4 regions of the Thermoanaerobacterium thermosulfurigenes genome follow, and region 3 is predicted to be linked to each of the others. Evidence: riboswitches for the same ligand, from Rfam matches in the RefSeq annotation. Region 3 holds a riboswitch; each other region holds the start of a gene.

Region 1 (3,217 bases), on a different contig from region 3:
ATTGAAAGTCTTATTTGGTCAGGGGTTACACCTGCTAATGATAATTCTTCTTCGCTTAATTGCGAATGTGTCGTGCTTGCTGGATGAATTACCAAAGACTTTGCGTCACCAACATTGGCCAGCAATGAGAATAATTCAAGGCTGTTTATGAATTTGATTCCAGCATTTATTCCACCTTTTATTCCAAATGTCAATATCGCTCCTGCACCCTTCGGCAGGTATTTCTTTGCAAGCTCATGGTATTTGTTTTCTTTAAGTCCAGGATAGTTTACCCACGTCACATTGGGATTGCTTGCTAAGAATTCTGCTACTTTTTGTGCATTTTCCACATGTCTTTGGACTCTTAATGACAAAGTCTCTAATCCTTGTAAAAATAAAAATGCATTGAATGGACTTAAAGATGCACCAGTATCTCTTAAAAGCTGTACTCTCAGTTTTGTGATATATGCGGCAGGTCCAAATGATTCAACATATTTGATTCCATGATAGCTGGGATCTGGCTCTACAAATTCAGGGAATCTTCCGCTTCCTGCCCAATCAAATTTTCCTGAATCTACTATTACTCCGCCTATTGATGTTCCGTGGCCTCCTATAAATTTTGTCGCTGAATGTACTACTATATCTGCCCCGTATTCAAACGGACGGAAGAGATATGGCGTTGCAAATGTGTTGTCTACAATTAGCGGTATTTTATTCTCATGGGCTATTTTTGCTATAACCTCAAAATCAGGTATATTTATCCCGGGATTTCCTATCGTCTCTATATACAATGCCTTTGTTTTGTCTGTTATTGCTTTTCTGAAATTTTCTGGATCATCTGGATCTACAAATGTCGTTTTAATGCCAAGTTTAGGCAACGTTAAAGCGAAAAGATTGTATGTTCCTCCGTATAATGTGCTGGCAGATACTATTTCATCACCTGCACTTGCTATATTTAAAATCGAGTATGTTATAGCAGCAGAGCCAGAAGCTGTCGCAACAGCACCAACACCACCTTCTAAGGCTGCTATTCTCTTTTCAAATACATCATTGGTGGGATTCATAATTCTTGTATAAATATTACCTGGTTCTTTAAGGCTAAATAAAGAAGCGGCATGTTCAGTATCTTTAAATATATATGACGATGTTTGATAAATTGGCACTGCCACTGCACCTGTAGTTGGATCTGGTTCTTGCCCCGCATGCACCTGCAATGTGTCAAATTTTAATTTTCTTTCTTCACTCATCTAAATCTCTCCTCTATATAATTTTAATTTAAATAAACAAATTAAATTGATTCTTATAATGCACCTCTTTTCATTTTGGTATATTAAAAGCCCTCTTCGATGTAGAAGAGGGCTAAGTTTGCGCCGCTCCTCTCATCTCTCAGGTTTCCCTGCAGGATTTGGCACCAGACGCATTATATATGCCGGTTGCCGGGTTTCATCGGGCCAGTCCCTCCACCACTCTTGATAAGAGGTTTCATATTCAATTTGTATTTTAAACTATATTAACACTTTAAATCATTAATGTCAATAGGTTTTCTTGGAATTTTATTTTAAAACCTTCTTTAATTCGTCATATTCATACGTATTTATCACATCTTTCGCTTCAAGCCAACCTTTACGTGCAATGCCGATGCCATATTTCATATCATCAAGTCCTTCTATCCTATGTGCATCTGGGCAAATTGCAAATTTTACACCTTTTTCTTTTGCATATTTTATATATCTCCAATCCAAATCAAGCCTGTATGGACTTCCATTTATTTCAATTATTTTCCCGTATTCAGCAACACTATCTATAATTTTATACACGTCAATGTCATAACCGTCTCTTGCAAGGAGAAGTCTCCCTGTTAGATGTCCAATGATTTTTGTGTATTTATTTTTTATAGCTTTTATTATTCTCTCTGTCATGTCGTCTTTAGTCATTTTAAAGTTAGAATGAACAGATGCGATGACAAAGTCAAGTCTTCTCAATATATCTTCGTCATAATCAAGTGAACCATCTTTTAATATATCAGATTCTATGCCTTTTAATATTTTTATATCACTATACTTGTTATTCAATTCATCAATTTCATCCAATTGCCTTAAAACATCTTCTTCTTTAAGTCCATTTGCATAAAATGCAGATTTACTGTGATCTGTAATACCAATAATTTTATAACCGCAATCTCGTGCAGCATTCACCATTTCAGAAATTGTATTTGCACCATCGCTGTATATCGTATGTACATGAAAAACCCCTTTGATGTCTTTTTCATCTATTAATATGGGAAGTAATCCTTTTTCTGCTGCTTCAATTTCACCCATATTCTCTCGAAGTTCCGGTGGAATATATTGAAGAGCTAAACTTTTAAATATGTCGTCTTCATCATAGCATTTAACAAGCAAATCATCTTTAAATAGTCCATATTCATTCATTTTTATTCCCATTTGCTTTGCCCTATGCCTCATAGCTGTATTGTGCTCTTTGCTACCGGTAAAATGGTGCAATGCATATGGAAATTCCTCATCTTTAACAACCCTTAAGTCTACATTTATGCCAGATTTCAATATTACGCTAGTCTTGGTTTCTCCCTTGGCAACAATATCCCTTATACCTTCATATTTTGTAAATACGTCCATTAGCTTCTCAGGATTGTCACACGTAGCAAGAATATCTATGTCTTTCACCGTTTCTTTTCTTCGCCTTAAACTTCCCGCAATCTCGCATCTTATTGTCAATCCACTATCAACAAGATATTGTTTTAATGATGTGGCCTCTAAATATGCATCCATAAATAGATGCTTACCACTAAACTGTTTTATAAATTGTATACCTTCAAGGATTTTTTTCTGTGTTTTTTCACCAAATCCAGGTAATTCAACAAGTCTATTTTCAATACAGGCATATTCCAATTCACCAACCGTCTTTATATCCAATTTGTCATACAATGTTTTTATCTTTTTAGGTCCAAGACCTGGTATTTTCAACATCTCAATTAAGCCTTCAGGTATCGATGCTTTAAGATTTTCATAGTATTCAAGTCTGCCTGTAGTAATAAGCTCTGTAAGCTTTTTATTAAGCGCATCACCTATACCCTTCACATCTTTTAATCTATCTTCTTTTATTAATTTCTCAATATCGTCGTCAAGAACTTCTATTGTACGGGCAGCATTATAATACGCTCTCGACTTAAAAGGATTTTCACCTTTTAATTCTAATAAAAGCCCTATTTCATTAAGTATAT
Region 2 (3,217 bases), on a different contig from region 3:
AACCACCTCCTCCAATAGCACCTGCCATAGCAGAATACCCTAAAATATTTATAACCGTAAGAGTTATTCCCAATATAAGTGATGGCAATGATTCTGGAATCATGACTTTAAATATTATCTGTGGTATTGATGCACCGACAGATATAGATGCTTCAATGACACCCCAGTCTACTTCTTTAAGAGATGATTCTATGACTCTTGCAACAAATGGAGCTGCAGCAACTGACAATGGTACAATAGCAGCAGTAGGCCCTATAGTTGTGCCAACAATAAGCCTTGCCAATGGGAAGATTGCGATTATGAGGATTATGAACGGCACTGACCTCATGACATTAATTACAGTACCTAATATCTGATTTAACTTTAGGTTTTCCTTTATATGTCCTTTATCTGTTATGACGAGTATTATGCCGAGAGGCAGTCCTATGATTACTGAGAAAAGTGTTGAGAAAAATACCATGTACAAAGATTCCCAAAGAGGCTCCTCCATAAGTTGCCACAAGTTTAACAGATACTGCAATGTATTAGATGACACCATTTTTAAGCACCTCTATTCTAAGACCATTATTTTCTAAAAATTTTATCGCATCTTTTATAGAATTTTGTCCACCGCTTATTTTTATTAGGAGATTTCCTATTTGTGAGTTTTGCACCCTTTCGATATTTCCTGAAATGATATTCACTTCAACATCGAAATTTTTTATCATGTGAGATATGACAGGTTGGTTGCTGCTGCTGCCAAAAAACGATAATCTTAAGACTTCCTCGTTTGGGTTATCGTCATCAAGCAATATGTCTGGTGGAAGTTCAGCTATCATATCTTTTAAAAATCTTTTAGATGTTTCTGTTGAAGGGTTTGAAAAGATGTCTATTACATTTCCTTCCTCGATTATTCTGCCGTCTTCCAAAACTGCCACTTTGTCGCACAGATTTCTTATGACAGACATTTCGTGCGTTATTACCACGATTGTAATTCCGTATTGCTTGTTTATGTCCTTTAAAAGATTTAAGATGGATTCTGTCGTTGTAGGGTCTAAAGCGGATGTGGCTTCATCAGATAGAATTATGTCTGGATTGTTTGCTAAAGCTCTTGCGATTCCTACCCGTTGTTTTTGCCCGCCAGATAGCTGTGCAGGGTATGCGTACTTTTTATCTTTTAAATCTACCACATCCAGCAATTCATCAACGCGTTTTTTTATGGCAGAATCGCTGACTTTCGAGATCTTAAGAGGAAATGCTATGTTCTCATACACTGTAGAGTTCATCAAAAGATTGAAATGCTGAAATATCATGCCAATCTTTTTTCTCATATTTCTTAGTTCTTTTGGCTTTAACTTTGTCATTTCTACGCCGTTTATCAGTATGCTGCCAGATGTAGGTTTTTCCAACATGTTGATGCACCTTATCAATGATGATTTCCCGGCACCGCTTAGACCCATTATGCCATAAATTTTACCATCGCTTATAGTTAAGTTGATGTCCTTTAAAGCTACTACATCTTTTCCGTTTGTGTTGTAAACTTTGCTTAAGTTTTTTATTTCGATCAAATCATTTCACCTTCTTTTCGCAAATTTAATTTAAAAAAGCAATAAAAAAAAACCTCCAATGAAAGAGGTTTTGTCCTCTCTCATCTCTCAGCAATCGCTGCAGGAATTGGCACCATTGCACATACGTGCCGGTTGCCGGGTTTCATCGGGCCAGTCCCTCCACCTCTCTAGATAAGAGAATAATTTCGTTTTTAGTTGTTAAAATGATTATATAGGATGGATGTTGAAAAGTCAAGCAAAATTTTCATGCGGCAATATTAAATTTTTGTCATAATAAATCTGACAGCGTGTTCACAAGTTTGTGTTGATTTAATCAATAAATTGATTATAATTAAGATGAAAGATAAGTTAACTTATTAATAATTTGTCATAGATGAAAGGACAAATATCTATGAAAGAGTTAAGTAGGCGCCAATTAGAAATCTTCAAAAAGGTTCTTTCAAAAGAAGTTTCCAGTTTGGACGATATCGTCATTTTGTACAAGTTAAGCAAAAGGACTGTTTACAGGGAAATAAATGCGATAAATGAGTATATAAAAGAATACAATTTGAGGCTTAAAAATGACGATGGAGCATTAGTCTTAGAAGGAACTGATAATGATATCGAAAAATTCAAATTCGATGTAATAGGTTATAGGCCAAGCATTGATGCTGATAAAAGGCGAAAGCTGATACTGTCTGAGCTTTTGCAGATGAAAGAACCTGTAAAACTTGAGTACTTCGCTAAAGAATACAATGTGACTACGGCAACAATAAGCTATGACATTAAAGAGATCGATAAATGGCTAAACAAGCAAAATGTTACAATTGTAACTAAGCCTGGTGTTGGCATATACGTAAAAGGCGATGAAAACAATATAAGAAGGGCTATTATAAATTTTTTGTATGACAATGTAGAGACAAAAGACCTAATTGAGTTTTTAAATAAGGGGTACAATAATATAAACAAACTTAGTGAAGACATAAATGACAGGCTGCTTAGGCTTATAGACTATGATACGGTTTTAAAGATAGAGAAGGCTATACAAAAATTGGAGAAATCCCTTAATTACGAATTAGCAGAAAGCTCGTACATGGGGCTTACAGTGCATCTGGCATTGGCGCTAAAAAGAATAAAAGAAGGCGAAAAGATAAAAATAGGTAATGAAAGCCTTTATGAGCTTAAAAAGTCGGATGAGTTCGAATTTGCAGAAATGCTTGCCAGGTTTTTGGAAGAAGAATTCGACATTTCTATTCCGGAAGATGAAATCGGTTATATAACGATTCATCTACAAGGAGCAAGGTACAGGGCAAATACCGAAGACGTAAATGACGAGCTGCTAAATGAAATACTGCAGGAAATGATCAGCGTTGCAGAAGATGAATTTGGCACTGACTTCAAAGATGATATGATGCTTTTAAGCGGTTTAAAGACGCACCTAAGGCCTACTATCTTTAGACTTCGCATGGGTCTTGCGATTAGAAACCCGCTTATAAATGACATTAAAGAACGGTACAGCAGTTTATTTGAAAAATGTATATCTATTGCAAATGTGATTAAAGACAAGCTTAATGTTGATGTGCCTGATGATGAGATAGGATATATTGCGATGCATTTTGGCGCATCCATAGCAAGAAAAAGCGATATGACGAAAAGGCACAATATTTTAGTCGTGTGTGCCAGCGGCATAG
Region 3 (3,217 bases):
TTTTCAATCGCCCTTACATTGCTACTGTCTATCTGCAATGGTACGTTGACGATGTTCTGTACCTGTGAAACGATTCTAGACATCAATTCCTCTTCGTTTATACCAGGCACACCGATATTCACGTCAAGTACGCTTGCCCCAAGCTTTTCCTGCGATACAGCTTCGTCGTAGATAATATTAAAATTGCCTTCTTTGATAGCTGCACTTAATTTCTTCTTTCCTGTAGGATTTATCCTTTCGCCGATTACACACACAGGATAATCGCTGCCTATGAAAACAGTCTTTGTATTTGATGAAACTGCTGTGTATTCTTTCACGGCAGTTTTTTTCTCTGTGTCATGTATCTCAGCTTTCAAAAGCTTAATAAAATCTGGAGTTGTCCCACAACAACCACCAACAATAGATGCTCCGCATTCTAAAAGCTTTTTTGTCTCGACGGCAAATTTCTCTTTCGTAATGTCGTAAAGAGTCAATCCATCCTCTAAATGAGGCATTCCTGCATTTGGCTGCGCCAAAATTGGTATCCTTGAAACTTCAGCCATCTTCTTCACTATGTCTGCCATCATGTCAGGTCCCGTAGAGCAATTGACACCTATGGCATCAAGGCCAAGCCCTTGAAGACTTACTACTGCTGTAACAGGGTCTGTCCCCATAAGCGTCCTTCCATCTTCTTGAAACGTCATGGTACAAATTACCTTTAAATTAGTATTTTCCTTTACAGCGAGAATAGCCGCCTTCGCTTCTAATATATCTGACATAGTCTCAATAAGCGCCAAATCGACACCGGCTTTTTCCCCTTCTACAGCAACCTCTGCAAAAGCATTATAAGCCTCGTCAAATGTCAGCTTGCCAAAAGGCTCCATCAGTTCGCCAATAGGTCCCATAGAAAGAGCAACAGCTTTATCACCAGCAGCTTTTCTGGCTATCTGCACTGCACTTTTGACTATTTCAGGCAATTTATCCGAAAGATTGTAGGATCTTAATTTTATTCTATTGGCACCAAATGTATTTGTCTCAATAACATCTGCCCCTGCATCTATATACGATTTGTGGATTTCATATACTATATCCGGATATGAAAGATTGTAATACTCTGGGCATTCTCCTGTTTTAAGTCCTTTTTTCTGAAGCATAGTGCCCATTGCTCCGTCAAAGACGATTATGCTATTCTTTAAATTCTTAAAAATATCCAATTGCAACATCTCCTTATGATGACTACAATACTTCTTCTATATCATTTTGTCTTATGTTTTTTACGCCATTTACAATGTCAACAACTATATCTGTCTTGCCAAGTGGCATGATATGAACACCACCCACTTTATCTTTTATCTTGTTTATAAATTCTATTGCAATTTTTATCCCTTCACCTTTTTCACCGTCTTTTAACCTGTCTATTATTTTTTCAGGTATCTCGATGCCAGGCACCTTTTCGTTCAAGTTTAAAGCCATCTTATAGCTTTTAAGGGGTAGTACCCCTACTAAAATTGGAATATCAAATTGCTCTACAGCATCAAGAAATCTGTATAAAATCTCATCATCATAAACAGGCTGAGTCTGTATGAAAGATGCTCCACTTTCTATTTTCGTCTTTAATTTTTCTATTGATTCAGGTCTTAAATCATTTGGATTTGCTGTTGTTCCTATGCAGAAATTTGTAGATGATTCTAATTTATTTCCACTGTAATCAAATCCATCATTTAGGGACTTTGCTATCTTCACAAGACCTACAGAATCTACGTCGTACACGCCTGTTGCCTGTGGCACATCACCTCGCTTTGGATCGTCTCCTGTAAGGGCAAGGATATTTCTAACTCCAAGAGCATATGCACCCAAAAGCTCTGCCTGAAGACCAATAAGATTTCTGTCCCTACATGTTAAGTGAAATATGGTTTCTATGTTTAGATGATTTTGCAAAAGATGCGCCAATGCAATAGGGCTCATTCTCATATTTGCCATAGGACAATCAGTTATATTTAAAGCATCTGCTATTCCATATAATTTTTTCGCTTCTTCAATAGAATTTGAAATATCAGCTCCTTTTGGCGTCGATATCTCCACAGTTATGACAAATTGCTTATTTTTAAGCTTTTGACACAAATTTTCAGAATTTTGCAAAACGACCCCTCCTTAAAATAAAAAAACTCTTCGCCAAAAGAAGAGATATTTTTGCTCCCATCTTTCAGCGATATGCTGCTGGAATTGGCACCGTGATATCCGGTTGCCGAGCTTCATAGGGCCAGTCCCTCCGCTACTCTTGATAAGAGTTTACTATATTAATTTATTAAATTATATGATACCGTCCTCTGGTACAATTGTCAATGAAATATTTGTTGAAATGTTAAAATTACTTAGGCTTTTTGCTTAGATATTTTAATTTTTGATAAAATGCAAATCATATATATGAGGTGATTTTATGAGGTACAGAAAAATTGTAGAACCAGTAGTAGCAATAGCATCTGGCCTTGATGAGATACAAAACTTAAATACCGCTTTAAACTTATTACCTTTGCAAAATCTAATCGAAACGGGTAATACCGTTGTAATAACGCCAAATTTCGTTAAAAGCAAGCCTCCTCAAAGCGGTACGATAGTAGGACCAGATACATTGAGAGCCCTTATAAGATACGTAAAATCCAAAAATCCTGGCAGGATTGTTATTGCCGCTGGCTCTGGTGGAGATCCTACACCTAAAGTTTTATCTGATAATAGATTTGATAAAGTCATTTCAGAAGAAGGCATCGAATTTGTAGATTTAAATTATGGCCCTTACGTAGAATTGCTGCTGGACGACTGTCTTTTAAAATCCACAAAAGTAAATGAACTTTATGAAAAAATGGATGTACTAATTTCATTCACTCAAATGAAAATGCATGAAGAAGCTACAGTATCGCTTGGAATCAAAAACATAGCTTTAAGCTGGCCTCCCGCAGAAATACATGGATTTCCCAAAAAAAATTTAGGCATACACGATGACCTTCACAATTTCATAAGGGCCATGGCTGAAAAAATATCTATAGATCTTACAATATTAAGCGGTCAAGAAGCGATGATAGGCACAGGGCCATCAGAAGGAAAGCCTATCAATGCAAACATGATAATAGCAGGAACAGATCCTGTAGCAACAGATACAGTAGGTGCCAGAATGTTCGGACTTATGCCTCAAGGCGTCAACTACTTGTTTCAATGTGCTAAAAGAGGTGTAGGTACGGGTGAG
Region 4 (3,217 bases), on a different contig from region 3:
AATAGCAATATATAAGGGTGCATTACTGCATGATATAGGCAAAGTGATGATTCCAATTAATATTCTTGCAAAACCAGACAAACTTACAGAATTAGAATACGACGTCATGAAATTGCATCCCATATACGGCGCCGATATACTTGAAGCCTTGACCCCACTTGTATACTTGACGTCTACTGTGCTATATCATCATGAAAGGCTTGATGGGACAGGTTATCCTTATGGTTTAAAAATCATTCCATTTGGTGCACAGATTGTAGCAGTGTGTGATTCTTTCGACGCAATGACAAACGATAGACAGTATAGAAAAGCTAAAAACACTATTGAAGCAATACGTGATTTGAGAGAGTGCGATGCAAAATACAATCAGATGCTTGTTTCAGCATTAGAAAACGTGATTAAAACAAATGCAAAAGTTTTTGGAAAAAATAGAGAAAGCAATGGAATAGCCATCTAATTTATGCTATAATAAAAGTAGCGGAGCGTACAATTTTTATAAAAACTGCGGCTATAAATATAAATATACATAAACGCCGCAAAGCCCGGAGTTTCCTCCGGGCTTTAAAATTATTATTTATTAAAAGCAAGTTTTTTCAATATTTCAGCTCTGTCAGTTCTCTCCCATGTAAGGTCAAGATCTGTTCGGCCAAAATGTCCATACGCTGCAACTTGTCTATAAATAGGCCTTCTTAAATCAAGATCTTTTATGATAGCAGCAGGTCTTAAATCAAATACCTTTTTGACTATTTCAGATATCTCTTCATCAGATATCTTTCCAGTGCCAAAAGTATCTACATTGACTTCTAATGGTGTAGCTACGCCTATAGCATATGCCAATTGAACTTCACACTTTTCAGCAAGTCCAGCAGCTACAATGTTTTTCGCTACATACCGTGCAGCGTACGCAGCAGATCTGTCAACTTTCGACGGGTCTTTGCCAGAAAAAGCACCACCGCCATGTCTTGCATATCCACCATAAGTGTCGACTATTATCTTCCTTCCTGTAAGGCCACTGTCCCCTTGCGGTCCACCAACTACGAATCTTCCTGTCGGATTTACATATATCTTCGTATCTTCATCAATAAGCTCTGGTGGAACGATAGGTTTTATTACATACTCTTTTACATCATTTTCAATCTTATCATGATCAACGTCTGGCGAGTGTTGTGTAGATACGACGATTGAATCAACTCTTTTTGGTACGTCATCAACGTACTCAATCGTCACCTGTGTCTTGCCATCAGGTCTTAGATAATCTAAAGTGCCATTTTTCCTTACCTCTGCTAATCTGCGAGCAAGTCTATGGGCTAATGATATTGGAAGAGGCATAAGTTCAGGCGTCTCTGTACATGCGTATCCAAACATCATACCTTGGTCTCCAGCGCCTTGTTCTTCCAGCTCATCGTGGGAGATGCCTTTTTTAACTTCCAGAGCCTTATCAACTCCCAATGCTATATCTGGAGACTGTTCATCTATTGATGTAAGCACAGAGCATGTGTCAGCATCAAAACCGTATTTTGCCCGCGTATACCCTATCTCTTCTATAACCTTTCTTGCAATTTTGGGTATGTCAACGTAGCACTTTGTGGATATTTCGCCCATTACCAATACCATACCTGTCGTGACAGCAGTCTCACAAGCTATCCTCGCATAAGGATCATTTTTTAGGATCTCATCTACAATAGCATCAGATATCTGATCGCAAATTTTATCTGGATGTCCTTCAGTAACTGATTCTGAAGTAAAATACTTTTTCATTCGTATCCTCCTTTTTAAATCACATAAAAGACCTAAAACAAAATAAAACCTCTCCAAAAGAAGAGGCACATCCACCCTCATCTTTCAGAAGCGAACTTCTGCGAGAATTAGCACCTTGTCGTAAAACAGGTTGCCGGGCTTCATAGGGCTCCTCCCTCCACCTCTCTTGATAAGAGTTTCACTTATTTAACTTAAAATATAATATCACAGTACAACAAATAAGTCAATTAAAAATTAAAAAAGTGCTTGATGACAATCAAGCACTTTAAAGTTAATATATGATAATGAAGGGGTTTTATGCCTTTTAGAATACAACAAACTTATCTCTTGGAGCTCCACATACTGGACATTTTTCTGGAGCCGTATCAATTGCCGTATACCCGCAAACTGGGCAAATATACACTTTAGATATAGCTATGTCTTCATTTTTAAGTGCCGCTGCTTTTGCATCTGTATACATCTTAGCATGTAACTTCTCAGCTTCAAGAGCATAGTTGAAGCTTTTATCTGCAGATTTCTCCTCCTGCAGATCTGCTACAGCTTTATATGCTGGATACATTTCTTCTACTTCAAATGTCTCACCTGCTATTGCCTTGTCAAGATTTGCTACTGTGTCTTTCACTTCGCCTAATGTCTTGTAGTGATTTGTAGCATGAACTAATTCGGCGTAAGATATAGCTCTAAAAAGCTTTGCTATGTTTGGCTTACCCTCCTTTTCAGCCACATCAGCAAAAATTTGATACCTCATGTGAGCCTGGCTTTCACCTGCGTATGCATCGCTTAGATTTTTTGTCGTCATTTCTCTCATTTCAAAATCTCCTCCTTTTTTAATCTAATACTTTGTCCCCTGGTTTCCAACCTACAGGGCAAGCATGACCTGTTTGAAGTGCATTAAGCACTCTCAATATTTCATCGACATTTCTGCCGATTACTGGCTCATGTACAACTTCGTAATCAACATTTCCCTCAGGATTAATGATGAATGCAGCTCTCAATGCTATACCAGCATCTTCAATAAGTATTCCATACTGCTTTGTGACTTCTTTGTTGTAATCAGATAAAAGCGGAAAATCAACACCACCAAGACTATCTATCCATGCCTTGTGCGAGTAAACGCTATCTGTGTTAATACCTAATAACTCAGCATTGAGCTTGTCAAATTCAGGTTTCATCCTGTTAAACTCAGGTATTTCTGTTGAACATACTGACGAAAAGTCAAGTGGATAAAAGAAAAGTACTACCCATTTACCTTTATAATCGCTTAAGGATATTTGACCTTTTGTGCTTTCTAACTTAAATTCAGGAGCTTTCTTACCTACCAACGACATATGTACCCACCTCTCATCTATTCTTAGTCAATCATCACATCGGATAAGCTATTAATATTTTATTTCTATTAATAACTATTTTCCCTTCACAAGTATTATTATACATCAATTATTTTTTATGTCAATAGGAT

Evidence for each region. Region 3 has a riboswitch for S-adenosylmethionine ahead of HNR52_RS07255 (methylenetetrahydrofolate reductase). Riboswitches for the same ligand answer to the same signal wherever they lie in the genome.
Region 1: linked by a shared signal. The riboswitch ahead of HNR52_RS11275 (homocysteine synthase) and the one ahead of HNR52_RS07255 (methylenetetrahydrofolate reductase) in region 3 are both predicted to bind S-adenosylmethionine.
Region 2: linked by a shared signal. The riboswitch ahead of HNR52_RS06105 (methionine ABC transporter ATP-binding protein) and the one ahead of HNR52_RS07255 (methylenetetrahydrofolate reductase) in region 3 are both predicted to bind S-adenosylmethionine.
Region 4: linked by a shared signal. The riboswitch ahead of metK (methionine adenosyltransferase) and the one ahead of HNR52_RS07255 (methylenetetrahydrofolate reductase) in region 3 are both predicted to bind S-adenosylmethionine.

Annotation. Positions count from the first base shown of each region.
Region 1 is NZ_JBPODR010000040.1:1,960-5,176, forward strand. Features, by position in the region: gene HNR52_RS11275 (homocysteine synthase) at 1-1,226, opposite strand, end outside; SAM riboswitch class I at 1,356-1,458, opposite strand; gene polX (DNA polymerase/3'-5' exonuclease PolX) at 1,533-3,217, opposite strand, start outside.
Region 2 is NZ_JBPODR010000011.1:51,580-54,796, reverse strand. Features, by position in the region: gene HNR52_RS06110 (methionine ABC transporter permease) at 1-538, opposite strand, end outside; gene HNR52_RS06105 (methionine ABC transporter ATP-binding protein) at 525-1,547, opposite strand; SAM riboswitch class I at 1,625-1,725, opposite strand; gene HNR52_RS06100 (BglG family transcription antiterminator) at 1,939-3,217, shown strand, end outside.
Region 3 is NZ_JBPODR010000014.1:48,120-51,336, forward strand. Features, by position in the region: gene HNR52_RS07250 (homocysteine S-methyltransferase family protein) at 1-1,202, opposite strand, end outside; gene HNR52_RS07255 (methylenetetrahydrofolate reductase) at 1,216-2,118, opposite strand; SAM riboswitch class I at 2,173-2,267, opposite strand; gene HNR52_RS07260 (DUF362 domain-containing protein) at 2,417-3,217, shown strand, end outside.
Region 4 is NZ_JBPODR010000018.1:26,620-29,836, reverse strand. Features, by position in the region: gene HNR52_RS08225 (HD-GYP domain-containing protein) at 1-457, shown strand, start outside; gene metK (methionine adenosyltransferase) at 571-1,758, opposite strand; SAM riboswitch class I at 1,833-1,934, opposite strand; gene HNR52_RS08215 (rubrerythrin family protein) at 2,063-2,566, opposite strand; gene HNR52_RS08210 (peroxiredoxin) at 2,586-3,086, opposite strand.